One region of the Streptomyces sp. NPDC091416 genome, then DNA from elsewhere that is predicted to be linked to it. Evidence: riboswitches for the same ligand, from Rfam matches in the RefSeq annotation. Region 1 holds a riboswitch; each other region holds the start of a gene.
What was found. Region 1 has a riboswitch for cobalamin ahead of ACIQMX_RS28070 (CbtB-domain containing protein). Riboswitches for the same ligand answer to the same signal wherever they lie in the genome.

Region 1 (7,379 bases):
ACCCATGTGGGGGTGCGGTGGCACCTGCATCCCGGGTTCGTCCGCGATGTCGTCGGGGCCGTAGTGGTCGACGAACGCCCAGGCGCCGACCATGCGGCGGCCCAGATTGGGCAGCAGTCTGCGGACCTCGGTGGACTCGCCGAGCCGGACGTGGCGCGGGGTGAGAAGTTCGCGTACGGGTTCGGCGACGACGAAACCCCGCCCTCCACAGACGGAGAGTGCGGCCTGGCGATCGAGATTGCTCATGGCGGCCAACCTATTCCCGTCCGGCTCCGGGCGGGTGGCACCCACGCCGAATATTTAGTGGAATGTTAAACCACCTATCGGTGTTGTGGCGGGTGGATACGCACGGGAGCGGCCCGGCGGCACCCTCGACCGAGGAGGTCACATGAGCGACACCTACTACGAGTTCGGGACCGCGGCCGAGCGCTGGGAGCGCGCTCAGTTCTTCTTCGACGCGAAGGAGTACACGATCGCGGCCAGGATCCTGGGCGGACTCGTCGAGGAGGTGCCGGAGCAGGTCGCGGCGCGGCTGCTGCTGGCGCGGGCCTACTACCACTCGGCGCGCCTCGTCCGGGCCGAGACGGAGCTGCGTACGGTGCTGGAACTCGACCCGGTCGAGCAGTACGCGCGGCTGATGCTCGGCCGCACGCTGGAGCGTCAGGGCCGGCAGGCCGAGGCGGACACGCAGCTGCGGATGGCGGCCGCGCTGTCCGGGGAATTCACCCCGGCCGGTGGCTCCTGACCGCCGGGCGCTCCGGGCCGCACCCGGATATGCGGGTGCGGCCCGGCCGCACCGCGTGATACCCCACAGAGCATGACCCCACTCGACACGCCGCGGCTGATCCTCTCCCCGATGACCGTTGCCGACGCCGAGCGGGTGGCGGCGGGAGAACCGGCCGACGGTGCTCGCTGGGCTCCCGACTATCCTCTGCCGGGCGAGATGCGGGCGGCGCAGCGGTTCCTGGAGACCTGTGCCGGGACCGGCGACCCGACTCCCTACGGTTCGTACGACGTACGGCGCCGCGAGGACGGTGTGCTGATCGGCGGAGCCGGGTTCCACGGAGCGCCCGACGAGAAGGGGCACGTGACGATCGGCTACGGCATCGTGCCGTCCGCGCGGGGCATGGGGTACGCCACCGAGGCGCTCCGCGCGCTCCTGCGGTTCACCCGCGACCAGGGCATCGCGTCCGTGCACGGGGACGCCGACCTCGACAACATCGCCTCCCAGAACGTCATGACCGCGGCAGGCATGCGCCTCGTGAAGGAGGACGCGCTGCTGAGGTACTACCGGATCGACTGGGACGGTCCCGCCGCGCAGGCGTGAGCCGCCGTCCCTGCGCGGCAGGGCCCGCCGGGGAGGCCTGATCTCCCCCGGCGGGCCCTGCCGGACCACTCAGCCGACCGTGACCGGCCGTTTCGCGCTCCCGCCCGTGACCGCCTCCGGTCCCGGCGTGAGCAGCCGTTCGGTGAGGTAGCCGAAAACGAGCCCGAAGGTCGTCCACAGCGTGGCCTGCACCGCGAGCGTGGCCAGCCTGAACTCCCACAGCAGGGAAGCCGGGAAGTCCTTGCCGACCTCGTTGAAGGAGGGCAGGAAGGCATAGGCGAGGCCGATGACCAGCACATAGCCGGCAGCGGCGGCGATGGTGGCGTTCCAGTTGCCCAGGCGCGGAGCGAGCCGTCTGCCGAGGATCACGGCGGCTACCGCCAGCAGCACGCTGAGCGCGACCATCAGGAAGAACAGCGTGGTGCGTTCGCCGATGGTGTCGGGGTTGCCGACGGCCGGCGGATTCGCCGGGTACTTCAGGAACGGAACGATGTACACGGTCAGCAGGGCGGCTCCCGCGATCAGCGCGGCAGTGGCTCTGGGGCCGAAGCGGCCCAGCCGGCCGAGTGCGTAACAGAAGACCAGTGCGGCGATGCCGCCGACGGCGACGCCGAAGACGAGCACACCGGTGGCGAGGCCGCCGGTGGCCTGCATGCCCCGGCTGACGAGTTCCTCGCCGCCGTGGTCGTGACTGTGACTGTGCGCCTCTTCGAGGGCGATGGCCGCGTCGACGCGCGACTCGCCGAGGAAGTACGCCACCGCAAGCGCGAACGCACCGGCGACGAGGCCGGCCAGCATGCCGCGGACCAGCAGAGCTCTGACAGATATGGAGTTCATGAGGGATTCCCCTGGATCAGCCGGATGGATCAGTGGCAGGGGAAACCGAGAAGGTGACGGCCGTCGTGGACCCACTCGTGCACGCCTTCGCCCGAGATGAGCGCGGTGGCGCCCTGCTCGGCGCCGACGAAGTAGAGCAGGATCAGCATGACGACGCCGAAGAAGACCGCCCAAGGGGCGAGTGCCTTCAGCGAGATGGGGGTGATGGCGGGTGTGACCGTGGCGGGGGCAGCACTCTGTGCCATGGCAGAACCTCCTGAGGGAACACGCGTCCCGATCGTGGTGCCTGAGACGAGGGTGCTGGGTCTGACTTCCCGTACGGGTACGGGTTCACAGTGGCGCGACCGTGCCGGATTCTCACCGGACTTCCGTCACACCCTCGTCGTGTCGTCGCGACCATACCGCTTGGGCGTGACGGCCGCCATGGTGCCCGCGGGCGGGCCGCAGGGCCCTGGATGCCATGGTGTGCTTGGCCTCGGGGCCACTGTTCAGGGAGTTGAGGGCGGGTATGACGGTACGGGTGATGTTGATCTCACCGGGGATGAACGGGGCGCTGCGCGAGGCCCGGTTCGCCGGTGACGCACCCCTGGACGGCTCCGGACTCCGGCCGGCCCGGGCTGCTGCCGCCGCCGGCTCGGTCCCGGCCGCGGACCAGTGGGTGCGAGGACCGTCCCTCCGCTGCAACGGCACCGCAAAGGCACTGGGGCTGCGGACGGAGACCGAACATGCCCTGCGTGACTGGGAGATGGGCCGCTGGTCGGGTGCGCGGCTGTCCGATGTGAGCGCGGACGAGCCGGACGGCGTGGCGGCCTGGCTCGCGGACCCGGAAGCCGCTCCGCACGGGGGCGAGTCGCTGCTGGAACTCTGCGGCCGTGTGGGCGCGTGGCTCGACTCCCTGCCCGGGGACGGCCCGGGCCGGGTCCTGGGCGTGGTCGAGCCTGCCGTGATCCGGGCCGCGGTCGTCCGCGCTCTGGCCCTCCCGCCACCGGCGTTCTGGCGACTGGACGTGGCACCACTGACGGTGACGGAGCTCAGCGGCAGGTCGGGGCGGTGGAACCTGCGCTGCGGCCGTCCGCTCGTACCGGAGGCGGGGATGCGGTGACGGTGGCCCGGAAGCGCCGGTCACCGCGCCGGCGGGGACGGATACTCCCCGCGTGGGACTTCACGCCCTTCCCCGCCGGCCCCCGCGCGCCGCGTTGAGCCTCGCGTCCAGCGTGATGGCGGCGTCGATCAGGGCGAGGTGGGTGAACGCCTGCGGGAAGTTACCGAGTTGACGCCCCGTCAGGGCGATCTCCTCGGAGTACAGGCCGAGATGGTTGGCGTAGGTGAGCATCTTCTCCAGGACCAGCCGGGCCTGGTCGGTGCGTCCGGCCCGCGCCAGGGCGTCGACGTACATGAACGTGCACAGGGAGAACGTTCCCTCCGACCCGCTCAGCCCGTCGGGCGAGGCCTCGGGGTTGTAGCGGTAGACGAGGCTGTCGCTGACCAGTTCGTGTTCCATCGCGTCCAGCGTGGTCCGCCACATCGGATCGTCCGGCGTGATGAAGCCGACGGTCGGCATGCGCAGCAGGGACGAGTCGAGCACGTCGTCGCCGTAGTGCTGGACGAAGGCCTTCTTCGCCGGGTCCCAGCCCCGGTTGAGCACCTGCTGGTAGATGGTGTCACGGGCGTCCACCCAGCGGCCGCGGGCCGCCGGACGGCCGTCGTCGGTGGCGATACGGACGGCGCGGTCGAAGGCCACCCAGGACATCACTCGGCCGTAGGTGAAGTCCTTCCTGCCGCCGCGGGTCTCCCACAGGCCTTCACCGGGCTGGTCCCAGTGATCGACCAGCCAGTCGAGAAGGGTGTGCAGCGCGGCCCAGCCCCGCGTGTCGAGGTGCATGCCGTGCTGATGCGCGAAGTAGATGCTGTCGAGCGCCTCACCGTAGATGTCCAGTTGCAGCTGGCTCGCCGCTCCGTTGCCGATGCGGACCGGGGCGGAGCCGGCGTAGCCCTCCCAGTGCTCCAGGCTCTCCTCGACCAGATCGGAGGAGCCGTCGACGCGGTACATGATGTTCAGGGGCCCGGTGCCGCCCTCGTGACCGGCCTCTTCCTTCACGCGGTCGTGCAGCCAGCTGATGAACGACCTGGCCTCTTCCCTGAACCCCAGGCCCAGCAACGCGTACACCGAGAACGACGCGTCACGGATCCAGGTGAACCGGTAGTCCCAGTTGCGTTCTCCGCCCAGTTGCTCGGGCAGGCCCGCCGTGGGGGCTGCCACCAGGGCGCCGGTGGGGGCGTACGTCATGAGTTTCAGCGTCACGGCCGAGCGTTCCACCGCCTCCCGCCACCGGCCCGCATAAGTCGACTGGCCCAGCCAGGAGCGCCAGAACTGGACGGTCTCGTCGAAGAGTTGCTCGAACTCCGCCACGGAGACCTCGTGCGGCGGCCCGTCCGGGGACGACTCCATGACCAGGCCGCGCTGCTGGCCGGCCCGCAGGGACAGGTTGAACTGGAGGTCGTTGTCGCCCGAGAGGATGTTCAGCAGCCGCTCGTCCTGTGGCTCGCGGACGGCGTGGACGGCGAGATTCACGTCCGGTGAGGTGAACAGGGCCCCGCGCTCCGTGATGTGCAGTTCGTGCGGTGCGCGGCCGTAGTCGAAGCGCGGAGCGATCTCTCCTTCGAACGCCATGCTGCCCCGGACACAGCGCAGCATGCGGACCAGACGGTGCCGGTCCGTCGCCTTCGTGCCGGTCACCGGCATGAAGTCCACCACCTCACCGGTGCCGGCCTCGGTCATGAAGCGCGTCACGAGGACGGCGGTGTCGGGATGGTAGAGCTGCTTGCTGGTATAGGTGTCGGCGACCGGACGGACGGTGAAGTGACCGCCCTTGCGGTGATCGAGGAGAGCGCCGAAGACGCTGGGTGAGTCGAAGCGCGGACAGCAGAACCAGTCGATCGTCGCGTCCGTGCTCACGAGAGCCGCGGTCTGCAGGTCTCCGATCAGACCGTGGTTCTCGATCAGGGGATATTCATCCACTTTTACGCCCCTTTCGGCACCGACGCCCCATCGTATGCCGACGGCGTCGCCCCGTCCTGATGAGAAGTCGCCCCGTCGTGATGAGGAAGTGAGCGCGGTGACGGCCGGTCCCGGCCGGGGCCGTAGGCTCTGCACATGAGGGAGAGGCAAGCCGGCGGGGCCGTACGGGGACCGGGGCGACCGCGCGAGGAACGGGTCACCGGAGCCGTGCTCGACGCGGTCGTGGAGCTGGTCACCGAGCAGGGGATGGCGGCGGTCACGATGGACGTCGTCGCGACCCGGGCCGGGGTGAGCAAGCCGGCCATCTACCGGCGGTGGCCCACCAAGCAGGATCTGATCATCGCCGCCGCGGAGACCCGCATCGGCGTCCTTTCGGTGCCCGATCTGGGCGACTTCGGCGCCGAGCTCCGCTTCGTGCTGACCGCCCGGCTGGAGGCCTACCGGCTGCCGGGTTCGAACCGGCTGCTCGCGGGCCTCATCGCGGCGTCGGCCGATGCGGGCGCGGCGCGCGGCCAGTACGCGGAGTACACCGAGCGGATCATGAGCGAGACGAGGCGCGTCCTCGAACGCGGAATCGCCCGCGGCGACGTCGCCCCCGACACCGACGTCCGGGCCGCCGCCACTCTCGTGGCCGCGCCCCTGGTCTTCCGGCTGATCGGCGAGATGGAGCTGCCCGACGACCGCTTCGTGGACTCGCTGGTCGATCTCGTCACCAAGGCCGTCGGCGTGGCCGGCTGACGGATCCGGGCGCCGATGTCTCCCGATCCGCGATCCCCTGCCCCACACGCCGCCTTGCCTCACGCGCTGCTCACCCATCCGTCCCGCGGGCGTGGCGGCCGTCACCGGAGTACCGCACGGCCACCCGGCCACACGGCCGGGAACTGCCGGTGAGAGCGTCCCGGCGCGTTCGACGGGGCGCGGTGCCGAGTCCCGGCCACCGGCCACCGGCCACCGACCTGAGCGGACGCCGCGCCCGGGACCTGCGGAGGTCAGCCGCCCGTGGCGAACCCGGGGAAGAGCGTCATGCCGCCGTCGACGTAGAGCGTCGTCCCCACGACGTAGTCCATGAGATCGGACGCGAGCAGGACCACGGCGTGGGCGATGTCCTCGGGGTCCCCGATCCGGTCGTAGGGGATGAGGCGCAGGAGATCCTCCCGGGCTTCGGGGGTTTCCCATGCGCTGCGGTTGATGGGGGTTCTGATCGCCCCGGGGGCGACCGCGTTCACCCGGATCTTCTCCGGCGCGAGTTCCTGGGCCAGGGTCTGCATCATCATCTGCACGCCTCCCTTGGAGGAGGCGTAGTTCACGTGCCCCGCCCAGGGGATGACCTGGTGCACCGAGCTCATGCAGATGATCTTCCCGGCCGCCCGGGACACCTCGGGGACGACACCGCGTCGGCGGAACTCCTTGGTCGCCTCACGTGCGCACAGGAACTGGCCCGTGAGGTTGACGTCGAGCACCTTCTGCCACTGGGCGAGCGTCATCTCGGTGAACCGGGCGTCTCGCTGCATACCGGCGTTGGCGACGAGGATGTCGAGGGTCCCGAAATCCCGGACCGTGCGATCCACCATCTCGGCCACCTGGGTCTCCTGCGACACATCGGCCTCGTGGGCCACCGCGCGCACGCCGAGCGAGGTGATGTCCCGGACCACTTCCTCGGCGGCCTCGCGGCCGCTCACATAGTTGACCACCACGTCGGCCCCGGCCCGGCCGAGTCCGACGGCGGTGGCCCTGCCGATGCCGGAATTGGCGCCCGTGACCAGTGCGGTCTGCCCCTTCAGCAGGCCGGCGGGCAGACCACTCACCCGCGATGCCTCGGCGTGGGAATCCATGACGTCTCCGTCTCCTCGCTGGCCCGCTCCGGTACGACCGGCTTTCGCCTGGCAGGCGGGCAGGCGCGGTTCAGGCAACCACCGGTCCATCGCGGCGGCGGATCCGCCGGGCCGCCGTTGGGCCATTGGGCGCAGCGGCCTCCCCCGGCCGGCTCAACCGCAGCGACACGCGAGCGGCCTGCACGTTCACGTGGGCCGCCGTGCCGTGAGCCCCCACCGGAGGACATGGGTATCTCCCTTCCCCCGTACATGGACACCGAGACCACTGCGAAAGGAGTCCGGCGGGCATGACATGGGCTCCACCGCGACGCCCCGGCGGCGTTCGGCCCCAGGCAGCGTGTCGCCCATGCGGACCCGTACGTGA
Region 2 (7,379 bases), on a different contig from region 1:
CCCATCCATCCCCGGAGCTGGCCGCTGACCCGGATTCCGGTGTTCGCAAGGCTGTGGCCGCCCATCCGGACCTACCCGCTGAGCTGAGAGATCTGCTCGCGGGTGACCAGGACACCTTCGTCCGCAACGAGATCGCGGCCCGCGCGGACACTCCCTCGACTCTGCGTGACAGCATCAGGGCCACCCTGACAACAGACAACCCCGTGGCCGACTGGTTTCTGTCCTTCCGTCGAAACGCCCACACATGCCCTCCACCTACACCGATTCCACCCAAGCTCCCGCGAGAACAGGCGGAAGAACTCCTCGCCCGCGCCGGCCTGTAGCCGTACGGTTCTCGTTCAGGCAGCCCGAACCAGGTCGGTCGGGGCTGTTCCGCGTTCGGTCCGGATTCCGGGACTGCGGCTGATGCGGCGAGTCATGAGCGTGACGGCGGCCAGGTGATGGGGGCTTCGCTGTGCTGCACGAGTCGTTCGTAGTCTCGTGCGTGGCGTCGCGCCTGCATAATCCAGGACAGGCTGCGTTCGACGACCCAACGGCGGGGCAGAACAACAAATCCGGTGGCGTCCTTGGGGCGGCTGACGGTCTTCACGGTCAGACGTAGGTACTTCTTGGACCAATCGACGAGTTGTCCGGCGTAGGCGGAGTCGGCCCAGGCGATGCCGGACCGCTGGACCAGCACGTGCGTGCCGCTCGTCGTCGTGTGGACGGGCTGCGTGAGGAAGCGGACCGTATCCGGGCCGAGCTCGCGATGGACGAGCAGCAGTGGCCGGAGTGGACGATTGCCCGCGAGCGGCCGGTGCGGCGCTGTCCGCGCCGGGCAGTGACTCAGCCGACGTGGTCGCCACCGACGTCTCAGAGGGGGTTGCGGCGGGAGCCGAGATGGAGGCGTCTGCGCCTCTGCTGGGCGTCACTTTGACGAGTCGAAGTCAGGAGCACGGTGATCGGCATGTGGGGCGGGCGCGTCATCCAACGGCGCTGGACGCCGCGCGTCGCCGCCGTGCTCGGGCCACCGTCTTCATGACCGGCAGAAGCAGGAACAACACGGCGCCCGCGCCGGTCGAGGCGGCCAGCAAGGTTGCCCCACCGCCCTCCACGTCGGCCGCGGCGGCGACTGTCTGCGGATCGTCCGCCCGGTACCGGACGGTGAGGTGCGCGCCCACGGGGTATTTGCTGCCACTGCTGCCTGGGGGCAAGGCCGCCACGACGGTGCGGTCCTGCGCTTCGAAGGCGACCTTGCACTGTCCCAGCGCGCACGTACCGCGGGTATGCATGGTGGCGTCGGCGCGCACACCGTCGCGGAGCGAGCGCTGATGCTGGGCCTGGGGAATCAGTACCAGGGCCGACAGCGCGCCCAGGAGCAGCGCGAGACCCAGCCACACGAAGACTTCCGTACGGTGCCCGGCGCCTGCACGTGCCGTCTCGTCCACCATGTTCCCTACCTCCGTATGCCCAGCTCACGTACGGGGCAACAGTAGGCGGGGCTCCGGGGCGGGGTCACCGGCTGCTTGCGGCACCCATGAGCCGGCCCGGTTGCCGGACACCGGCAGGACGGGTGGCCCGAGCGACCCCGTGCCACCAGGCTTCGACCGATCCCGCCTCCCGCAGCTCTACGCCGGCAGGACGGGTGGCCCGAGCGACCCCGTTGCCACGGTCGTCCGTACAGCCGGCACCTCAACCCCGTCAGGCACTTCGCCAAGGTCCACCCTGGCAAGCCGAAGCCGGCACACGGTGAGGAGCATCGAACGGATCGACTTGGGGGAAGTGCCCTACGAGGTGGCGCAGAAGAGCATGGTTCGCCGGATCGCCGAGCGGAAGCAGGATCGTGCCGGGAATCGACTGTTCCTTCTGACCCATCCTCCTGTGATCATTTACACGGCGCGAACACCCGCCGGCCAGCTCCCGTCGGCGATGTCGCCGATCAGCCTCGTCGAGGTCGGCCGAGGCGGTCACGCCACCTGCCACGGACCGGGCCGACTCATCGGCCACCTCGTACTGAACGCACGTGAGCCCGGGCCGCGCGACGCGCCCGCTTCCAGGTGCCGGTCCGCTTCACCCCTTCCCGTCCGGCGCCGCCGGACGGGAAGTGAGGTGGTGTCGGGCGTCTGGATCAGCCCTCGGCGCCGTCGGTGTTGATCCTCAGCAGATAGGTATCCATGATCCACCCGTGCTCGGCCCGCGCCTCGGCTCGCATCCGGCGAATGCGGCCGGAGACCTCGTCGAGCGGTCCGGAGACCAGGATCTCGTCAGGCGTGCCGATATAGGCGCCCCAGTAGATCCATATGCCGCTGCCGGCCAGGTGCCGGAAGCTTTCGCGCGCGTCGAGCATGACGACGATGTCGCCGTCGTCGTTCGGGAAGGTCTCGGAGAGCCGTCGGCCCGGGGTGATGTGGACCGGCCCGCCGATCCGGTTCAGGCTGATGCGGTGTCGGGCCGCCAGGGCGGAGACGCTGCTGATCCCGGGAATCACCTCGTACGAGAACGCCACCTCCTCGCGGGCTCGGATGCCGTCGAGGATGGCGATGGTGCTGTCGTACAGCGAGGGGTCACCCCAGACCAGGAACGCACCGCACTGCCCCGGGGTCAGCTCATCGCGGATCAGCTCCTCGCAGACGTCGGCACGCCGACGACGCCAGTCGTGAACCGCGTCGGTGTACCCCGCGAACTGGTTCTGGGAACGGTCGCGCCAGGGATCGTCGGCCTCTACTACGCGATACGGCCTCCGTACGTGCTCGTCGAGGATGTCCCGTCGCAACCGGGTGAGGGAGTCCTTTTGGTTGCCCTTGCCCAGAACGAAGAAGACATCCGCTCTTCGCATGGCCTTGACGGCGGCCAACGTCAGATGGTCGGGGTCACCGGTTCCGATGCCGATGACCTGAAGATGCCGGAGCTCGGTACTCATCTGGGGGCATTCCTCCCACGGACGTCCTGGCATTCAGCAAGCCAGAGGTATGTCCAAGCCACCCGTGCTCGCTGCGCTGTGGCCGGGGCGCCTGTCGGCGCCCCGGCCTTCGGAGCCTTCCGGTCAGGAGGTGGGCAGTTCGCCTCGGACCGTGCGGGCCGCTGTCACGAGGTTCTCCAGGGACGCCTGGGTCTCGGGCCAGCCGCGGGTCTTGAGCCCGCAGTCCGGGTTCACCCACAGCCGCTCCGCCGGGATGGCCCTCAGTCCCTTGCGGAGCAGGGCGGCCGCCTCCTCGCCGCTCGGCACCCGGGGAGAGTGGATGTCGTACACGCCGGGCCCCGCCTCGCGCGGGTAGCCGTGCTCCGCCAGTTCGCGGGCGACCTGCATGTGGGAGCGGGCGGCCTCGAGGCTGATGACGTCGGCGTCGAGGTCGTCGATGGCCTGGACGATGTCGCCGAATTCGGCATAGCACATGTGGGTGTGGATCTGGGTGTCCGGCCGTACGCCGCTGGTGGTGAGGCGGAACGCCTCCGTCGCCCAGGCCAGATAGGCCGGATGGCCGTCGGCGCGCAGGGGCAGGGTCTCGCGCAGAGCGGGCTCGTCGACCTGGATGACCGAGGTGCCGGCGGACTCCAGGTCGTTCACCTCGTCCCGCAGGGCGAGGGCTACCTGCCGGGCGGTGTCGCCGAGCGGCTGGTCGTCGCGGACGAAGGACCAGGCGAGCATGGTGACCGGTCCGGTGAGCATGCCCTTGACGGGCCGGTCGGTGAGGGACTGGGCATACGTCGTCCAGCGCACCGTCATCGGCTCGGGGCGGGAGATGTCGCCGGCCAGGACCGGCGGGCGGACGTAACGGGTGCCGTATGACTGCACCCAGCCGTGCTGCGTGGCGAGGTACCCCGTCAGCTGCTCCGCGAAGTACTGGACCATGTCGTTGCGTTCGGGCTCACCGTGCACCAGGACGTCCAGGCCGGTCTTCTCCTGGAAGGCGATCACCTCCTGGGTCTCGGCTTCGATGCGCTCCTCGTACCCGGCCGAGTCGATCCTGCCCGCGCGCAGGTCGGCGCGCGCGGTGCGGAGTTCATCGGTCTGCGGGAACGAACCGATGGTGGTCGTCGGCAGCAGGGGAAGCCCGAGGTGCGCCCGCTGGGCGGCGGCCCGCTCCCCGTACGGCTGGGAGCGGCGACCGTCGGCGTCGGTGATGGCGTCGGCCCTGGCCCGTACGGCCGGGTCGCGGGTGATGGGAGAGTCGGAGCGGGAGGCGAGGTCGGCGCGGTTGGCAGCGATCTCGGCGGTCACCGCGCCGGTGCCCTGGGCCAGCCCCTTGGCCAGCGTGACGATCTCGGCGGTCTTCTGCCGGGCGAAGGCCAGCCAACGCAGGACCTGCGGCTCAATGTCCCGTTCGGCGGCGGTGTCGAGGGGGACGTGCAGCAGGGAGCAGGAAGCGGCCACATCGACCCGGTCGGCGAGGCCGAGGAGCGTGGCCAGGGTTGCCAGGGACTTCTCGTAGTCGTTGATCCAGACGTTGCGTCCGTTGACGACGCCGGCGACGAGCCGCTTGCCAGGGAGCCCGCCGGCAGCGGCGAGGTCTTCGAGGTTGGCCGCCGCCGCGTCGGTGAAGTCCAGCGCCAGGCCCTCGACCGGCGCCTTGGCCAGGACGGTGAGAGCCTCGCCCAGCCGGTCGAAGTAGGACGCGACGAGCAGCTTGGGCCGGTCCGTGAGGGCGCCGAGGTGCCGGTAGGTGCGGGCGGCGGCGTTCAGCTCGGCCGAGGTGCGGTCCTGGACCAGGGCGGGCTCGTCGAGCTGAACCCACTCGGCGCCGGCGGCTCGGAGATCCGCGAGGACCTCCGCGTAGACCGGAAGGAGCCGGTCGAGCAGGGTGAGCGGTTCGAAGCCGGCCGGCACCCCGGGGGCGGGCTTGGCGAGCAGGAGATAGGTGACCGGGCCGACGAGCACGGGCCGGGCCCTGTGTCCGAGCGCGAGGGCTTCCTTGAACTCGGTGACCTGCTTGGTGGAGTCCGCGTTGAACACGGTGTCGGGGCCGAGCTCGGGCACGAGGTAGTGGTAGTTGGTGTCGAACCACTTGGTCATCTCCAGCGGGGCGACGTCCTGCGTGCCGCGCGCCATCGCGAAGTAGCCGTCGAGCGCGTCGGCATGGACGGCCTCACGGTGCCGCTGCGGGACGGCGCCGACCATGACACTGGTGTCCAGGACGTGGTCGTAGTAGGAGAAGTCTCCGGTGGGGAGCTCGTGGACGCCGATGTCCGCCAATTCCTGCCAGTTGGACCGCCGCAGCTCGGCTGCTGTCTGCCGGAGGACGTCGGCGGTGATCCGGCCCTTCCAGTAGCCCTCGGTGGCTTTCTTCAGCTCCCGGTTCGGACCCTGCCGGGGGTAGCCGAACACGGTGGCTCGTGCTGCCGCGGATGCGGGCTGCGCTGTCACGGAAATCTCCTTCGCGAGACGACTCCTTGAGATCCCGGAGACAGGACACGGGCGCGAAGGGATGACGAACCAGACGGAACACGTGCACGCCCTGGGCGTGAGGCTCTGTCTGGTATGTACGCCGACCCGCCCACGAGGTCACCGGGATATCCGTACGCGAGTGGTCACGTACGGGCAACGGGCAGGTCTTCGGACTTGCGGGCGCGCCTGCCGGGGCAGACTCCTACTGGCCGTCGCTTCCCAGATCCGACCGGATCCAGTGCTCATGACGGCGATCGTTCCCGCTTACCGCTGCGGGGCAGTCCCGGATTCCCACCGGGTTCCCTCTTGCGACGCGTCTGCCTGGCGGGCAGGGCGAACCAGCTGCACCGGCCACCATAGAGGGTCGAGGGTTGTTCGGACGTCGCTATCCAGATCCCGGGATGTGACGGGAGCGGGATCCGCCTACACACCTGCCGAGGACGTCGCCCTGGACGCCGTACTGAACGCGGCTCGCAGCGAGCACCTCTCGAACCCGGTGGAGACCGTGCCTCCGTCCGGCAAATCGACCGCCCACGTCGTGCGCCAGACTCAACGCAGCCGGCCCGAGAAGCAGGATGCGGTTGCCATCGACCCATTGAAGATTTCTTGCCAGTTGATGCGCGGTGGAACCTCAAGACGATGTGCCGCCCAGCCGCGGCAGTGCATCCTCTAGGGATTCGATACTCAACAGTCATCCCCCGTTTAAGGTTCTTGTGTTCTATCCGCTCTCACACGTTCTCATGGCTTCGTACACCGAGAGGGTGTGGAGTTGCCTTCTGCGCAACTCCACACCCTCATCCATACTTCTTGACCAGCGATGCAGGCTACGAAAGTGCATCGCGGCCTGACCTCTATCTTTCGCTATGAAAGACAGAGGCTAGCGGTAGGCTTCAAAAAATGGGCGCTCGACTTTTCTCGAAATCGAGAAAGGGCGGAACTCTGGATCCTTGAGGATTCGGCAGATGAATTCCGAGGTTGAAATCTCATCGAACTGATGCCAATCGTCGAGAGGTGAGGTTCTGGCAACGATGGGCCACTTCTCGGGGCTTGACGAGGCATTTGCGAGCCAGAAGTACTGCGCTTCTGTCATCGAATTACCCCAGAGGATGAGGCCAATCTCTCCGTGAAACACCTCGTACGGGTCGAACGGACCGGAAAGGGGCGTCTTATCCGCGCACTCTCTCATTGAGTTCCATCTCCCGAGCATCCCCTCCGGATCTGCTCCGTTCACAGGCAGCACTTTCAGGTACCCGCTGAAGGCGCCGTGACCGAAAAGTTCGCTGATTTCTTTGAAGTCGACCGGGAGGGATATTTCGAACTTACGCTCGACCTCATTCCAGTCGATCTCCTGCGGCTCGGATTGCCAACCGGTGATGGAGAGGAGTTCGTCGACCCTTTCCATGTTGACCTCATTCCTGATGCTAGTTGTCGCTACTGAGATGGAACCCGCGAAGCCCATCGGTGATGCGGTCCACCACTCGGAGGCTCGCCACCGAGTAATCCAGGGGCAAGCGGTTCCGCGCTGTCACCCTTCGCACGAACTCAGCCACCCCCACGCGCATTTCGCCGGCCGACAAGGTACGCCTCTGTTCCCCACCCGAACCCACTTCAGCCCCCAGCCGTCATTCCCGGGAGCCTCATCGGGACGCCCGGCGGGGGACCTGGCGGTCCCTCCTCCAACCAAGCGAAGCCGTGGCCGAAAACGTCACTGCGACGACGGGCTTTCGCCGGAGGAGTGCTTGGTGCGAGGGGTGGCGTAGCCGGCGAGGTTGTCGCGGTACTCGCCTGCGCCGGGTCCCAGCCGGTGCAGGCGATCAGGCAGAGGCCGGCGCCGGACGCGGGGTCGGCGACTTCGGCCGGCGCCCGCCGAACGAGGAGCTTGCGGCGCCGGTTGTTCATGGCGACGGCCTCCAGGTCCGTGGACGGCCACCGCGAGAGATCGGTGCCCCTCGGGAAGCACTGACGCAGCGGTTCGTTCGCCGGCCGCTGCCAGGGCGAGTTGTGCCGTTCCTGTGTG
Region 3 (7,379 bases), on a different contig from region 1:
GATGGAGCGGAAGTTCGCTGGTGGGAGCCAGGGTGCCGAGGATCTGCTTGCCCCCCAGATCGACGCCGGTCAGGTCCTCGGGACGGAGCCGGTCGTACGGCACTCCGCTGGGGGTGACCAGAACGGTCCCGCCGACCCGCGCCGAGACGTTGCCCGAGGTGCCGACGACGAGTCCCTCGGAGGCCGTCCGGCGGGCGGTGGCGACGACCGCACCCCAGGCCTGTTCGATCGAATCCCGCCACTCGTCGCTCATACGAAGATCCTTTCAACGGATGAGCGGCACTCTGCCACCCCTCCCCCAACGACCATCCCGGACGCCGGATTCCGGGCCCACACCGGCCCGTACCGGAATCCCGCCGTCAGCCGACGGACGAAAAGGGCGGCGGCACTCCGGTTGGGGTCACCACAACGCCCTGCCCAGTTCATCTTCCGTTCACCCAGATTGCCTACGGTCCACGTGCCACTGACGTCGAACGATTGCCTGGGTAAATGGAACACATCACGCTGCTGCTCGCGATTGTGATCGTGACAGCTCTAGTGTTCGATTTCACGAACGGTTTCCACGACACCGCCAACGCGATGGCCACCACCATCTCGACCGGCGCACTCAAACCCAAGACAGCGGTGGCCATGTCCGCCGTTCTCAACCTCGTAGGCGCGTTCCTGTCGGTGGAGGTCGCCAAGACGATCTCCGGCGGGATCATCAACGAAGACGGGCTCAGAACCGAGGTCATCTTCGCGGCGCTCGTCGGCGCCATCCTGTGGAATCTCCTGACCTGGCTGGTCGGCCTCCCGTCCAGCTCCTCGCACGCACTGTTCGGCGGCCTGATCGGCGCCGCGGTGATGTCCGCGGGCTGGTCGTCGGTCGACGGCGGCACCGTCGTCACCAAGGTGCTGCTCCCCGCGGTCGCCGCGCCGGTCGTCGCCGGTCTGGCCGCGCTGCTGGCCACCAAGCTGACGTACCGCATCGGCGGGAAGGTCACGGGCGGCGCCCAGGAGAAGGCCACCGCGAAGGGGTACCGCGCCGGCCAGATCGCCTCGGCCGGGCTCGTGTCGCTCGCGCACGGCACCAACGACGCGCAGAAGACCATGGGCATCATCACGCTCGCCCTGGTCACCGGCGGCGTCCTCTCCCCCGGCGCCAACCCGCCGGTCTGGGTCATCGTCGCCGCCGGCCTCGCCATCGCGCTCGGCACCTACCTGGGCGGCTGGCGCATCATCCGCACCATGGGCAGCGGCCTGACCGAGCTGAGGCCGCCGCAGGGATTCGCCGCCCAGACCAGCGCGGCCACCGTCATCCTGGCCTCCTCGCACCTCGGTTTCTCGCTCTCCACGACCCAGTCGTGCTCCGGCGCGGTCATGGGCGCGGGCCTCGGCCGCAAGGGCGGTGTGGTCCGCTGGTCCACCGCCACGCGGATGTTCGTCGCCTGGGGCCTGACCCTGCCGGCCGCCGGTCTGGTCGGCGCGGGCGCGGAGCTCCTCACCAAGCAGGGCACCTGGGGTGTCGTGGTCGTCGCGGCGCTGCTGGTCGCGGGCTCCGGTGCGATCTGGATGCTGTCGCGGCGCAAGCCCGTCGGCCATGACGACGTCGCCCCGGCCGGCGAGGACGCCGAGCCCGCGGGCGTCGTCACCCAGGCCATCGCGGCCGTCAGCCCGCCGCCCACCGCGGCGGCCGCTCAGCCCCACGACCTCACGGCCACCATCCCGGCCCCCGCCGGGCCGGTCGCCGACCCGGCCCGACCCGCCACGGTCTAAGAGCCTCGGTTAAGGACAGATCCCCATGAACATCGACTGGGCAGCCCTCGGCACCGTCTTCGGCGTCTCCCTCGTCGCCACCGTCGCACTGGTGGGCCTCTTCACCCTCGGCATCGTCGGACTCTCCAAGCAGCCCGGACCGGCCGCACAGGGCGGCTCGGCGGACGGTCCGGCGGCGGGCGGTTCGGTCGTGCCGGCCCGCGTCGGCGCGTACGTCTGCTTCGGACTGTGTGCCGCGGCCGTGGCCTACGGCATCTACCTGATCGTCGCCTGATCACCGCCTGAGCCCCACCACTCCCACCCGTATCGGGCCGGACGCACCTCTGGTGTGTCCGGCCCGATGTGCGTCTGCGCACACTGCGCCGTCGCAGGTCAACGGCAAGTTGACGGGCGTTCGCGGAGCGTGGTGGACTGCCGGAGCCATTACGGCGACAGCAGAGGAAGCCGGTGCGAATCCGGCGCGGTCCCGCCACTGTCACCGGGGAGCAGTCCCCACCACGGAAGTCACGGTCCACGCAAGCGGACTGGAAGGCCGGGGTAACTGCGGATCCGGAAGCCAGGAGACTCTCGTCGCCGTCACGTCGAACCAGGGCGCGGACCCTGAGTGAGGACATATCGCCATGCCCGGCTGCCGTGCGTCCCTTCCTGTGCAACGCAGAACAGGTCCTGAGGTCCTTCGAGGCGCAACGGCCGGCTGAACCGTGCGTGCCGATCGCATCTTCGCGTACGGCGCCACGGCCGGTCTGATCGGCGATCTGCTGCTCGGTGACCCCCGCAGGGGGCACCCGGTCGCCGCCTTCGGGCGGGCCGCGGCAGGCGTCGAACGCCGTCTGTGGCGCGACCACCGCGGGTGGGGCGCCCTGCACACCCTGGTCTGCGCCGGAGGCGCTGCCGGGGGTGCCGCGCTGGCCTCCCGCGCCCTGCGCCGCCACCCCGTCGCGTCCGTCGCCCTGACCGCCGCCGCCACCTGGTCCGTCGTCGGCGGTACGTCCCTGGGCCGCGAGGCCCGCTCCATCGGCGGCGCGCTCGCCGCCGGGGACCTCGGCCTGGCCCGGGAGCGGCTGCCGCATCTGTGCGGCCGCGACCCGCAGTCCCTGGACGGTCCGCAGATCGCCCGCGCCGTCGTGGAATCCGTCGCCGAGAACACCTCGGACGCCGTGGTCGGCGCCCTGGTGTGGGGCGCTCTGGGCGGGGTCCCCGGTCTCGTCGGGTTCCGGGCCGCCAACACGCTCGACGCGATGGTCGGTCACAAGTCGCCCCGCTACCTGCGTTACGGCTGGGCCTCGGCCCGCCTCGACGATCTCGCGGGCTGGCCGGGCGCCCGGCTGACGGCCCTGCTCGCCGTGGCCGCCGGGGGGCGTCCTCGGGGAGCCGTCCGCGCGTGGCGGGCGGACGCGGCCAAGCACCCGAGCCCCAACGCGGGCCCGGTGGAAGCCTCGTTCGCCGGCGCGCTCGGCGTGCGGCTCGGCGGGACCCTCGCCTACGGCGGCCGGGTCGAGCACCGCCCCGTCCTCAACGGGGAGGCGGGCCGCGCGGTGGAACCCGCCGACATCGAGCGGGCCGTACGGCTGTCGCGCCGGGTGAGCGCGCTGGCCCTCGGCGTGAGCGTGGCGGCCCGGCTCGGCGCGGGGCTCGCGGCACGCAGGATCGCGGAGGCCCGCACCACCGGCGCCCGCACCCACGGATCCGGACTCCCAGGATCTCGAATCGCGGGAAATCAGCTCCCGGGATCCCGACTCGCAGGATCCCTAATCTCAGGACGGAGACCGACATGAGCGGCGGACTGCTGGTCGCCGGCACCACATCGGACGCGGGCAAGAGCGTCGTCACGGCGGGCATCTGCCGCTGGCTGGTGCGCCGGGGCGTGAAGGTGGCTCCGTTCAAGGCGCAGAACATGTCGCTCAACTCCTTCGTCACCCGCGAGGGCGCCGAGATCGGCCGCGCCCAGGCCATGCAGGCGCAGGCCGCCCGGGTGGAGCCGACCGCGCTGATGAACCCGGTGCTGCTCAAGCCCGGCAGCGACCGCTCCAGCCAGGTCGTCCTGATGGGCCGTCCGGTCGGCGAGATGAGCGCCCGCGGCTACCACGGCGGCCGGCAGGAATCGCTGCTGTCCACCGTCGTGGACTGCCTGGAGCAGCTTCGGGGCACGTATGACGCGGTGATCTGCGAAGGGGCGGGCAGTCCGGCCGAGATCAACCTGCGGCGCACGGACATCGTGAACATGGGCATCGCACGGGCGGCACGGTTCCCGGTGGTGGTCGTCGGCGACATCGACCGCGGCGGCGTCTTCGCCTCGTTCTTCGGTACGACGGCGCTGCTCTCGGCCGAGGACCAGGCGCTGATCGCCGGCTACCTGGTCAACAAGTTCCGCGGCGACGTCTCGCTGCTGGAGCCCGGCCTGGACATGCTGAGCGATCTGACGGGACGTCCGACGTACGGGGTGCTGCCCTTCGCCCACGGCCTCGGCATCGACGAGGAGGACGGCCTGCGGGTCTCGCTGCGCGGCGCCGTACGCGAGTCGGCCGTCGCGCCGCCGCACGGCGAGGACATCCTGCGCATCGCCGTGTGCGCCGTGCCGCTGATGTCGAACTTCACGGACGTGGACGCGCTCGCCGCCGAACCGGGCGTCGTCGTACGGTTCGTGGACCGCGCCGAGGAACTCCACGACGCCGACCTCGTCATCGTGCCCGGCACCCGCGGCACCGTGAAGGCGCTCGGCTGGCTGCGCGAGCGCGGGCTCGCCGACGCACTGCTGCGGCGCGCCGCCGAAGGCCGCCCGGTCCTCGGCATCTGCGGCGGCTACCAGATGCTCGGCGAGCACATCGAGGACGACGTCGAGTCGCGCGCCGGGCAGGTCGACGGGCTCGGCCTGCTGCCCGTACGCATCCGGTTCGACCGTGAGAAGACCCTCGCCCGCCCGGCCGGGGAGGCCCTCGGCGCCCCGGTCGAGGGGTACGAGATCCACCACGGCGTCGCGGACGTGCGCGGCGGCGAACCCTTCCTCACCGACGGCCGGGGACAGCGCCTGGACGGCTGCCGGTCCGGCGCCGTGTGGGGCACCCACTGGCACGGCTCGCTGGAGAGCGACACCTTCCGCCGCCGCTTCCTGACCGAGATCGCGCAGGCCGCCGGCCGCCGTTTCGTGCCCGCCCCCGACACCTGCTTCGCCGCGCTGCGGGAGGAACAGCTCGACCGCCTCGGCGACCTGATCGAAGAACACGCGGACACCGATGCGCTGTGGCGACTCATCGAGTCGGGCGCACCGGCAGGACTTCCCTTCATCGCCCCCGGAGCCCCTGGAGCACGCGCATGAACGCCCCACTCAACGCCCCGCTGAGCACCGTGCTGCTGCTGTCGACCGCCGACACGGACCTCCTCGCCGCCCGCGCGTCGGGCGCGCCCTACCGGATCGGCAACCCGACCCGGATCGACGTCCGGGAGGAGCTGCCCGCACTGATCGAGGGCTCCTCCGTCGCCGTGGTCCGCCTGCTGGGCGGCAGGCGCGCCTGGGAGGACGGCCTCGCCGCGCTCAGGGCGTCGGGCATCCCGACCGTGCTGCTCGGCGGTGAGACCGTGCCGGACGCGGAGCTGATGGCCGAGTCGTCCGTACCGGCGGGCGTCGTCGCCGAGGCGCTGCGCTACCTGGTGGAGGGCGGCCCGGGGAACCTCGTCGAACTGGCCCGTTTCCTCTCCGACACCGTCCTGCTGACCGGGCACGGCTTCGCCGGACCTCAGAAGATGCCCGAGTGGGGGCTGCACGGCAGCCGTACGTTCACCGAAGGCCGCCCGACCGTCGGCGTGCTCTTCTACCGGGCGCACCAACTCTCCGGCAACACCTCGTTCGTCGACGTGCTGTGCGACGCCGTCGAGGCGCGCGGCGCCAACGCCCTGCCCGTGTACTGCGGTTCGCTGCGCGGCGCCGACGCCGGTCTGTACGAGCTCCTCGGCCGGGCCGACGCCCTGGTCGCCACGGTCCTCGCGGCCGGCGGCACCCGCGCGTCGGACGCCTCCGCCGGGGGCGACGACGAGGCCTGGGACATCGGCGCGCTCGCCGATCTGAACGTTCCGGTGCTGCAGGGGCTGTGCCTGACGTCCTCGCGGGCGGCGTGGGACGCGTCGGACGCCGCGCTGTCCCCCATGGACGCGGCGATGCAGGTCGCCATCCCGGAGTTCGACGGACGGCTGATCACGGTCCCGTTCTCCTTCAAGGAGCAGGGCCCGGACGAGGTGCCGGTGTACCGCGCCGACCCCGAACGTGCGGCCCGCGTCGCCGGGATCGCCGTGCGTCACGCCGTCCTCAAGCACAAGACCAACGCCGAGAAGAAGCTCGCCCTGGTCTTCACCGCCTACCCCACCAAGCACTCCCGTGTCGGCAACGCGGTCGGCCTGGACACACCCGCCTCCGCGGTCCGTGTCCTGGACGCGCTGCGCGACGCCGGGTACGGGGTCGCGGAACACCCGGACAACGGCGACGAGCTCATCCACCGCCTCATCAACGCCGGTGGCCACGACGTGGAGTGGCTGACCGAGGAGCAGCTCGCGGCAGCCCCCGCGCGGGTGCCCCTGGCGGACTACCGGGAGTGGTTCGCGAAGCTGGAGCCGGGGCTGCGCGACTCGATGCTGGAGCACTGGGGCGAGCCGCCGGGCTCGCTGTACGTGGACGGCGACGACATCGTCCTCGCCTCGCTCCAATTCGGGAACGTGGTGGTGCTGATCCAGCCGCCGCGCGGGTTCGGCGAGAACCCCATCGCGATCTACCACGATCCCGACATGCCGCCCTCGCACCACTACCTGGCCACCTATCGCTGGCTGGAGAACACGTTCGGCGCGGACGCCGTCGTCCACATGGGCAAGCACGGCACGATGGAGTGGCTGCCCGGCAAGGGCCTCGGCCTGTCCGCCGGCTGCGGCCCGGACGCGGTGCTCGGCGAACTGCCGCTGATCTACCCGTTCATCGTCAACGACCCGGGCGAGGGCACCCAGGCCAAGCGCCGCGGCCACGCCACCGTGGTGGACCACCTGGTCCCGCCCATGGCCCGCGCCGACACGTACGGCGACCTGGCGAAGCTGGAGCAGCTGCTCGACGAGTACGCGCTGGTCAGCGACCTGGACCCGACGAAGGCGCCCGCGGTGCGGGCGCAGATCTGGACGCTGGTCAAGGCCGCGGAGCTGCACCACGACCTGCATGTCGACGAACAGCCGGGCGAGGACGCCTTCGACTCGTTCGTCATGCACATCGACGGCTACCTCTGCGAGATCAAGGACGTCCAGATCCGCGACGGTCTGCACATCCTGGGCGGCGGTCCGGCCGACGAGGCCCGGGTCAACCTGGTCCTGGCGGTGCTGCGCGCCTCGCAGGTGTGGGGCGGGACGGCAAACGCGCTGCCGGGGCTGCGGGCGGCCGTCGCCGGGCACTTCGGGCTCAGCGAGAAGGAGTTGCTGGGCGAGCCGGGTGCGGCGGTCAAGGTGCCGGCCGAGCTGACGGCGCTGGTGGACGGCCCCGCCCGGACCGGCGCGGACGCGATCGATCTGCTGGAGCAGCTGTGCCGCCGCCTCGCGGAGGGCATGGAGGCGCGCGGCTGGGACGTGAGCGCCGCCGCCGGTCTCGTACGGGAGGTACTGGG
Region 4 (7,379 bases), on a different contig from region 1:
GTAGCGCTCGTAGAAGTCCGGGTAACGCATCGGCCGCAGGGTCAGTTCGAAGCCCGGGTCCAGCAGGTTCTTGTCGTTGGTGGAGCTCATTACTGGCAGGCCTCGCAGGACTCGGGGTTTTCGAGGGAACAGGCGATCGCGTCCGCGTCGGGCGCGGGTGCCTGCTCGGGGATCGGGGCGGCGGACGCCGCACGGGCGATCCGGGTCGCCGGGCGGGAGCGCAGGTAGTACGTCGTCTTCAGCCCCTGCTTCCAGGCGTACGCGTACATCGAGGAGAGCTTGCCGATCGTCGGCGTCTCCAGGAACAGGTTGAGCGACTGGCTCTGGTCGAGGAACGGCGTACGGGCCGCAGCCATGTCGATCAGTCCGCGCTGCGGGATCTCCCACGCCGTGCGGTACAGCGCCCGCACCTCCTCGGGGATCCAGGCGAAGCCCTGCACCGAGCCGCTCGCCTCGCGCAGCGCCTCGCGGGTCCGCGCGTCCCACACGCCGAGCTGCTTCAGCTCGTCCACCAGATACGCGTTGACCTGGAGGAACTCACCGCTGAGCGTCTCGCGCTTGAACAGGTTGGAGACCTGCGGCTCGATGCACTCGTACACACCCGCGATCGAGGCGATCGTCGCCGTCGGCGCGATCGCCAGCAGCAGCGAGTTGCGCATCCCGGTCTTCGCCACCCGGGCCCGCAGCGCGTCCCAGCGCTCCGGCCAGTTCAGCTCGGTGTCGTAGTGGTCCGGGTGCAGCACACCGCGGGCGGCACGCGTCTCGGACCACGCCGGCAGCGGGCCCGAACGCTCCGCGAGGTCGCAGGACGCCTCGTACGCCGCGAGCATGATGCGCTCGGAGATCTTCGTCGACAGGGCGCGGGCCTCGGGCGAGTCGAAGGGCAGCCGCAACTGGAAGAAGACGTCCTGGAGGCCCATCGCGCCCAGGCCCACCGGCCGCCAGCGGGCGTTGGACCGGCCTGCCTGCTCGGTCGGGTAGAAGTTGATGTCCACGACCCGGTCGAGGAACGTCACGGCGGTACGGACGGTCGCGTCGAGGCGCTCCCAGTCGATCGCGCCGCCCTCGACGAAGGCGCCGAGGTTGACCGAGCCCAGGTTGCAGACGGCCGTCTCGCCGTCGTCGGTGACTTCAAGGATCTCGGTGCACAGGTTCGAGGAGTGCACGACCCGGCCCGGCTCGGCGGTCTGGTTCGCGGTCCGGTTGGAGGCGTCCTTGAACGTCATCCAGCCCTGGCCGGTCTGCGCGAGGGTCCGCATCATGCGGCCGTAGAGCTCACGAGCCTGCATGGTCCTGCGGGCCAGCCCCTTGGCCTCCGCCGCCCGGTAGGCGGCGTCGAACGCGTCGCCCCACAGGTCGACCAGCTCGGGCACGTCGGCCGGGGAGAACAGCGACCAGGTGCCGTCCGCGTCGACCCGGCGCATGAACTCGTCGGGGATCCAGTGCGCCAGGTTGAGGTTGTGCGTACGCCGCTGGTCCTCGCCCGTGTTGTCGCGCAGCTCCAGGAACTCCTCGATGTCCGCGTGCCACGTCTCCAGATAGACGGCGGCGGCGCCCTTGCGCCGGCCGCCCTGGTTCACCGCGGCGACCGAGGCGTCGAGCGTCTTCAGGAACGGCACGATGCCGTTGGAGTGCCCGTTGGTGCCGCGGATCAGCGAACCGCGGGCGCGGATGCGGGAGTACGAGAGGCCGATGCCGCCCGCGTGCTTAGAGAGGCGCGCCACCTGGTGGTAGCGGTCATAGATCGAGTCCAGCTCGTCCAGCGGGGAGTCCAGCAGGTAGCAGGAGGACATCTGCGGGTGCCGGGTGCCGGAGTTGAAGAGCGTGGGGGAGGAGGGCAGGTAGTCCAGCCGGCTCATCAGCCCGTACAGCGCGGCTACCTCGTCCAGAGCGCGCGCGGAGTTGTCCTCGGCCAGACCGGAGGCGACCCGCAGCATGAAGTGCTGCGGGGTCTCGATGACCTGGCGGGTGAGAGGGTGGCGCAGCAGGTAGCGGCTGTACAGGGTGCGCAGGCCGAAGTAGCCGAAGCGGTCGTCCGCGCCGTCGGCGAGCGACTGGGCGACGATCGCGTCCAGGGCGGCGGCGTGGAGGGTCACGAACTCGGCGGTGCGGTCGGCGATCAGGCCCTCGCGGTGACCGACGGCGACCGATGCGGAGAACGAGGTCGCGCCCTGCCCGGCCGCCTCGTCCGCGATGGTGCGGGTGAGGAGGCGGGCGGCGAGCCGGGAGTAGGCGGGGTCCTCGGAGATCAGGCCCGCGGCGGCCTCGGTGGCCAGCGAGCGCAGCTCGGCCTCGTCCGACCGGGCGTTGCGGCCGCGCAGTGCTGCGGCGGCGACGCGTCCGGGGTCGGTGTCGGGCAGGTCGGCGGTGAGGTCGGTCAGGGTCCGCAGCAGTGCGGTTCCCGGTCCGTCGCTCGTGCTTCCCGTTGATTCGGCCGCTGAAACCGGACCGGCTGGCGCGATGGTCACGCGGTGCTCTCCCTCGCTCGGCTCGGGGCCTCGGTGGAGCGGGGGGCGGCCGGGCGGAGCGCGCCAGGGCAGCGCTCCGTGCGGCGTCCACCGGCCCATCCACGAGGCCCGGACGTCTGGGCATCCGGATCGGACGAGCCGGATGCGCTGTCGGCAGGACCTCGGACTGGAGGTGCGCAAAAGGCACCGAACATACCGTTGCGGGACAGTTCCGGATTCGCACCGGATTTCCCTGCGGCGACAGCGAGCACGAGCATACATGTGGGGGCTGCCGGATGCGGCAGCCCCCACATGTTGTGTCGTGCCTGCGCTCACGCCGCAGGGCGAAGCTCCAGACGGAACGTCAGCAGCGTCAGACCGGCGACGGGGCTCCAGTCCCTCTCCGGTGTGCGGACGAAGCCGAGGCGCTGGTAGATCCGGTGGGCCCCGTGCATCGCCGGCTGCGTCGACAGGACGATCCCCGTGACCCCCGCGGTACCCCGTGCGCGGTCGATACAGGCCCGTACGAGCGCCTCCCCGGCTCCTGCGCCCCGGGCCTCGGGGGAGACCGCCAGGGTCCGGAATTCCGCCTCGTCCGCCGCGGCGATGTCGGCCCACGGGTTGCCCGGCGGGGCGTAGGTGACCCCGCCCAGGACATGGCCCCGCGCGTCGGCGGCCACCAGCACCTCGGCCTCGGCGGCCCGGCGGGGGACGTCGCGCAGCTGGACCAGGTACGGGTCGTCGGCGCCGAGGTCCAGGAGGCCGTCGCCGAGGTAGGCCCCGGCGGTGATCTCGCCGAGGAGTGCGTGTTCGGCGGGCTCGATCGGCCGGATCGTCATGTCCATGGGGGCAGTCTGCCGCACGGGCGGGCCGTGGCCGCAAGCGGATATCGGGGGTACGGGAACGGGCCGCCGCGCCCCTCCGGGGAGGAGTGCGGCGGCCCGCTCACGCATGCCGTCGGTCAGTGGCCGCCCGGAGCACCGGCGGTGGCCGGCGGCAGCTCGGTCTTCACGCCCGGGTCGCCCGCGTCCGCGGTGTAGTCGCCCGGGGAGGTCTCGTCGATGCCGGCGGGCGCCTTCACGGCGTTCAGGACGAACGTGAGGACGACGACGACCACGACGTTCAGCACGAAGGCCGTCAGACCGATGTAGCCGATCTCGCCGAGGCCGGGGATCTCCTTGGAGGACCCGCCGAAGTGCTTCTGGGTCGGGCTGGCGACCCCGTACGCGGCGAGGGTCCCGTACAGCATGCCGACCGCCCAGCCCGCGAGCAGCGCCCAGCGGTGGAACCACCGGGTGAACAGTCCGCCGACCAGGGCCGGCATCGTCTGGAGGATCCAGATCCCGCCGAGCAGCTGGAAGTTGATCGCGACCGTCTTGTCCATGGTGAGGACGAAGGCGAGCGCGCCGACCTTCACCAGCAGCGACACCAGCTTGGAGACCTTGGTCTCCTGCGCGGGGGTGGCGTCCGGCTTCAGGAAGTCCTTGTAGATGTTGCGGGTGAACAGGTTCGCCGCGGCGATCGACATGATCGCCGCCGGCACCAGGGCGCCGATGCCGATCGCGGCGAAGGCCACGCCCGCGAACCAGTCGGGGAACATGTTCTCGAACAGCTGCGGGATCGCCAGCTGGCCGTTGTCCACCTTGACGCCGGCGGCGATCGCCATGAAGCCGAGCAGCGCGAGCAGGCCCAGCATCAGCGAGTACAGCGGCAGGATCGTCGTGTTGCGGCGGATCACGTCACGGCTGCGGCTGGAGAGCGTCGCCGTGATCGAGTGCGGGTACATGAAGAGCGCCAGCGCCGAGCCGAGGGCCAGGGTGGCGTAACCCCACTGTCCCGCCTCGCCGGGGGCGAGTCCGGCCACCGGTTTCCCGGCCGCCTCGTTCTTCGCGGAGAACGCCTCGCCTGCCTTGGCGAAGATGTCGTCGAAGCCGCCGAGCTTGATCGGGATGTAGATGATCGCCACGGCGATGACCAGGTAGATGAGCCCGTCCTTGACGAACGCGATCAGCGCGGGAGCGCGCAGCCCGGAGGAGTACGTGTACGCGGCGAGCACCGCGAACGCGATCAGCAGCGGCAGGTCCTTGATGAACCAGTGCGTGTTCTCGCCGCCACCGACGCCCATCACGTCCAGCACCGCCTGGATGCCGACGAGTTGGAGAGCGATGTACGGCATCGTGGCGAGGATGCCGGTGACGGCGACCGCCAGCGAGAGCCCCTTGGAACCGAAGCGGCCGCGGACGAAGTCCGAGGTGGTGACGTAGCCGTGCTTGTGCGAGACCGACCACAGGCGCGGCAGGAACGTGAAGATCAGCGGATACACCAGGATGGTGTAGGGCACCGCGAAGAAGCCGGCCGCGCCCGCCGCGTAGATCGCCGCCGGGACGGCGACGAAGGTGTACGCCGTGTAGAGGTCGCCGCCGAGCAGGAACCAGGTGACCCAGGTGCCGAACGACCTTCCGCCCAGCCCCCATTCGTCGAGGCTGGCCTCGTTCTCGGCCTTGCGCCAGCGGGCGGCCATGAAGCCGATGACCGTGACGGCCAGGAAGAAGAAGATGAAGACGCCGAGTGCGACGCCGTTCACGCCGTCCTTCATGCTGACGCACCTCCCTTGCGGGCGCGCTGGTCACGCTGCCACAGCTTGTACGCGACCATCGTGAGCGCCGTCGAGATCAGCACCCAGAGCATCTGGTACCAGTAGAAGAACGGGATCCCGATGAAGGTCGGGTCGACCTTGGCGTACGAACTCACCCAGAGCATCGCCACGAACGGCGCGACGAGGCACAGGGCGATGACCACCCGCACGGGTGTGACGGTCGGTGGTTTTCCTTCGGGCTCTTCCGGCATGGCGGCGACTCCGTCCCCTCACTGATCACCTGTAATGCGCAGGAAATCTAGGCGAGGGTCCCGCCCACCGTCACCCCCTGTCCGCATTGCGGTCCGGCAACGGTCCTGAGGCGTATGCCAGATGGTCGAAATGACGCCATACGTCGGGGAGTTGGTGCAGACCAATAGCCGCCGCGGGGCGGGGCGGGGCAGCGGACAGCCCCCGTGGGAACACTTCCACGGGGGCTGTCCGGAGTGACGGCGTCCTCAGTCCAGCGGACGCTTCAGGCGGGCCACGAACTTGTAGCGGTCGCCCCGGTAGACCGAGCGGACCCATTCGACGGGCTCGCCCTGTCCGTCCAGTGAGTGCCGGGACAGCATCAGCATCGGCAGGCCCACGTCCGTGCCGAGCAGGCCGGCCTCGCGCGGGGTGGCGAGGGAGGTCTCGATGGTCTCCTCGGCTTCCGCCAGCCGCACGTCGTACACCTCGGCCAGGGCCGTGTACAGGGAGGTGTACTTGACCAGTGAACGCCGCAGCGCGGGAAAGCGTTTGGCCGAGAGGTGGGTGGTCTCGATCGCCATCGGCTCACCGCTCGCCAGGCGCAGCCGTTCGATCCGCAGTACGCGGCCGCCCGTGGTGATGTCGAGCAGTCCGGCCAGTGTGTCGTCGGCCGTCACATAACCGATGTCCAGGAGCTGGGACGTCGGTTCGAGTCCCTGGGCGCGCATGTCCTCGGTGTACGAGGTGAGCTGCAGGGCCTGCGAGACCTTCGGCTTGGCGACGAAGGTGCCCTTGCCCTGGATGCGCTCCAGCCGGCCCTCGACGACCAGTTCCTGAAGCGCCTGGCGCACGGTGGTGCGCGAGGTGTCGAACTCGGCGGCCAGGGTCCGCTCCGGGGGCACGGGCGTGCCCGGCGGCATCGTGTCCGTCATGTCGAGCAGATGTCGCTTCAGCCGGTAGTACTTCGGGACGCGCGCGGTACGCGTGCCCGCGCCCGCGCCCGTCTCGTTCTCCGCACTGCCCCCGTCGGCACCCATGGCCCGCCTTCCCGACTGCTGCGTTGCTGCCGTCACCGGCTCCTCCGTCTGTCGCGGCTCACATGGTGGCACGGTCCGGTCACGGCTCGTCGCCCTCCCTCAGGTGTCGGTCCTATAACGGACGCGAGTGCACTTCTTATACACCCTTGACACCCCTAAAGGTCTAGGCCAAGCTCCCGGTACTGGTCTAAACCATTAAAGACCAGGTTCCAGCCCCAGTAGTACTCGTCGACGATTTTGCGCGGTGGGCGGGGGTTGCAGCATCCCTGAGGAGGGTGGCGTGAAGCGCAAGCTCATCGCGGCGATCGGCGTCGCGGGCATGGTGTTCGGCATGGCGGCGTGTGGTTCGGATGACGACGGTGACGGCAAGAAGGCCGGAGCCGAGGGTTACGCGGGTCAGACCCTGACGGTCTGGACGATGTCCGGCTCGAACCCCCCCGGTTGGACCAAGACGGTCACCGAGGAGTTCGAGAAGAAGACCAAGGCCAAGCTGAAGATCGAAGTCCAGGAATGGAACGGTATTCAGCAGAAGGTCACCACGGCCCTCTCCGAGTCCAACCCGCCCGACGTCCTGGAGATCGGTAACACCCAGACCCCGGCGTACGCCAAGACCGGCGGTCTCGCCGAGCTCGCCGACGTGAAGAAGGAGATCGGCGGCGCCTGGCCCGACGCGGTCAACGCCCCCTCCGTCTACGAGGGCAAGCAGTACGCGCTGCCGTGGTACTTCGGTAACCGCGTCGTGATGTACAACAAGAAGGTCTTCAAGGACGCCGGTATCACCGAGACGCCGAAGACCCGCGCCGACCTCTTCAAGGCCTTCGACGCCATCAAGGAGAAGGGCGACGCCGAGCCCGTCTACCTGCCCGGCCAGAACTGGTACTTCTTCGACGGCCTGCTCGTCGGCAAGGGTGTCGAGCCGGTCAAGAAGGAGGGCGACAAGTACGTCTCCAACCTGGCCGACCCGAAGGTCGGCGAGGCCATGGACGTGTACAAGCAGTACCAGTCCTACTCCAAGGCCCCCAAGGACAAGGACGAGGCCACCCCGCAGCAGGCCGAGGTCTTCGCCAA

Region 2: it holds a riboswitch for cobalamin, as region 1 does, so the genes downstream of both, metE (5-methyltetrahydropteroyltriglutamate--homocysteine S-methyltransferase) here and ACIQMX_RS28070 (CbtB-domain containing protein) in region 1, are expected to answer to the same signal.
Region 3: it holds a riboswitch for cobalamin, as region 1 does, so the genes downstream of both, ACIQMX_RS23130 (cobalamin biosynthesis protein) here and ACIQMX_RS28070 (CbtB-domain containing protein) in region 1, are expected to answer to the same signal.
Region 4: it holds a riboswitch for cobalamin, as region 1 does, so the genes downstream of both, ACIQMX_RS01180 (ribonucleoside-diphosphate reductase subunit alpha) here and ACIQMX_RS28070 (CbtB-domain containing protein) in region 1, are expected to answer to the same signal.

The regions. Positions count from the first base shown of each region.
Region 1 is NZ_JBIVTU010000010.1:169,780-177,158, reverse strand. It holds gene ACIQMX_RS28090 (pirin family protein) at 1-246, opposite strand, end outside; gene ACIQMX_RS28085 (tetratricopeptide repeat protein) at 389-745, shown strand; gene ACIQMX_RS28080 (GNAT family N-acetyltransferase) at 818-1,327, shown strand; gene ACIQMX_RS28075 (CbtA family protein) at 1,397-2,164, opposite strand; gene ACIQMX_RS28070 (CbtB-domain containing protein) at 2,194-2,409, opposite strand; adenosylcobalamin (AdoCbl) riboswitch at 2,455-2,548, opposite strand; gene ACIQMX_RS28065 (histidine phosphatase family protein) at 2,673-3,266, shown strand; gene ACIQMX_RS28060 (glycoside hydrolase family 15 protein) at 3,327-5,183, opposite strand; gene ACIQMX_RS28055 (TetR/AcrR family transcriptional regulator) at 5,319-5,921, shown strand; gene ACIQMX_RS28050 (SDR family oxidoreductase) at 6,173-7,015, opposite strand; partial or broken gene ACIQMX_RS28045 (hypothetical protein) at 7,202-7,379, opposite strand, start outside.
Region 2 is NZ_JBIVTU010000024.1:19,876-27,254, forward strand. It holds gene ACIQMX_RS39410 (hypothetical protein) at 1-323, shown strand, start outside; partial or broken gene ACIQMX_RS39415 (transposase) at 396-658, opposite strand; gene ACIQMX_RS39420 (DUF3592 domain-containing protein) at 963-1,430, opposite strand; gene cobF (precorrin-6A synthase (deacetylating)) at 2,108-2,899, opposite strand; gene metE (5-methyltetrahydropteroyltriglutamate--homocysteine S-methyltransferase) at 3,023-5,341, opposite strand; cobalamin riboswitch at 5,504-5,720, opposite strand; gene ACIQMX_RS39435 (hypothetical protein) at 6,240-6,764, opposite strand; partial or broken gene ACIQMX_RS39440 (IS30 family transposase) at 7,211-7,363, opposite strand.
Region 3 is NZ_JBIVTU010000007.1:442,275-449,653, reverse strand. It holds gene ACIQMX_RS23145 (class II aldolase/adducin family protein) at 1-253, opposite strand, end outside; gene ACIQMX_RS23140 (inorganic phosphate transporter) at 490-1,755, shown strand; gene ACIQMX_RS23135 (hypothetical protein) at 1,781-2,029, shown strand; cobalamin riboswitch at 2,192-2,322, shown strand; gene ACIQMX_RS23130 (cobalamin biosynthesis protein) at 2,457-3,530, shown strand; gene ACIQMX_RS23125 (cobyric acid synthase) at 3,527-5,068, shown strand; gene cobN (cobaltochelatase subunit CobN) at 5,089-7,379, shown strand, end outside.
Region 4 is NZ_JBIVTU010000001.1:312,407-319,785, reverse strand. It holds gene ACIQMX_RS01185 (ribonucleotide-diphosphate reductase subunit beta) at 1-90, opposite strand, end outside; gene ACIQMX_RS01180 (ribonucleoside-diphosphate reductase subunit alpha) at 90-2,468, opposite strand; cobalamin riboswitch at 2,603-2,738, opposite strand; gene ACIQMX_RS01175 (GNAT family N-acetyltransferase) at 2,780-3,292, opposite strand; gene mctP (monocarboxylate uptake permease MctP) at 3,409-5,043, opposite strand; gene ACIQMX_RS01165 (DUF3311 domain-containing protein) at 5,040-5,294, opposite strand; gene ACIQMX_RS01160 (GntR family transcriptional regulator) at 5,541-6,311, opposite strand; gene ACIQMX_RS01155 (extracellular solute-binding protein) at 6,592-7,379, shown strand, end outside.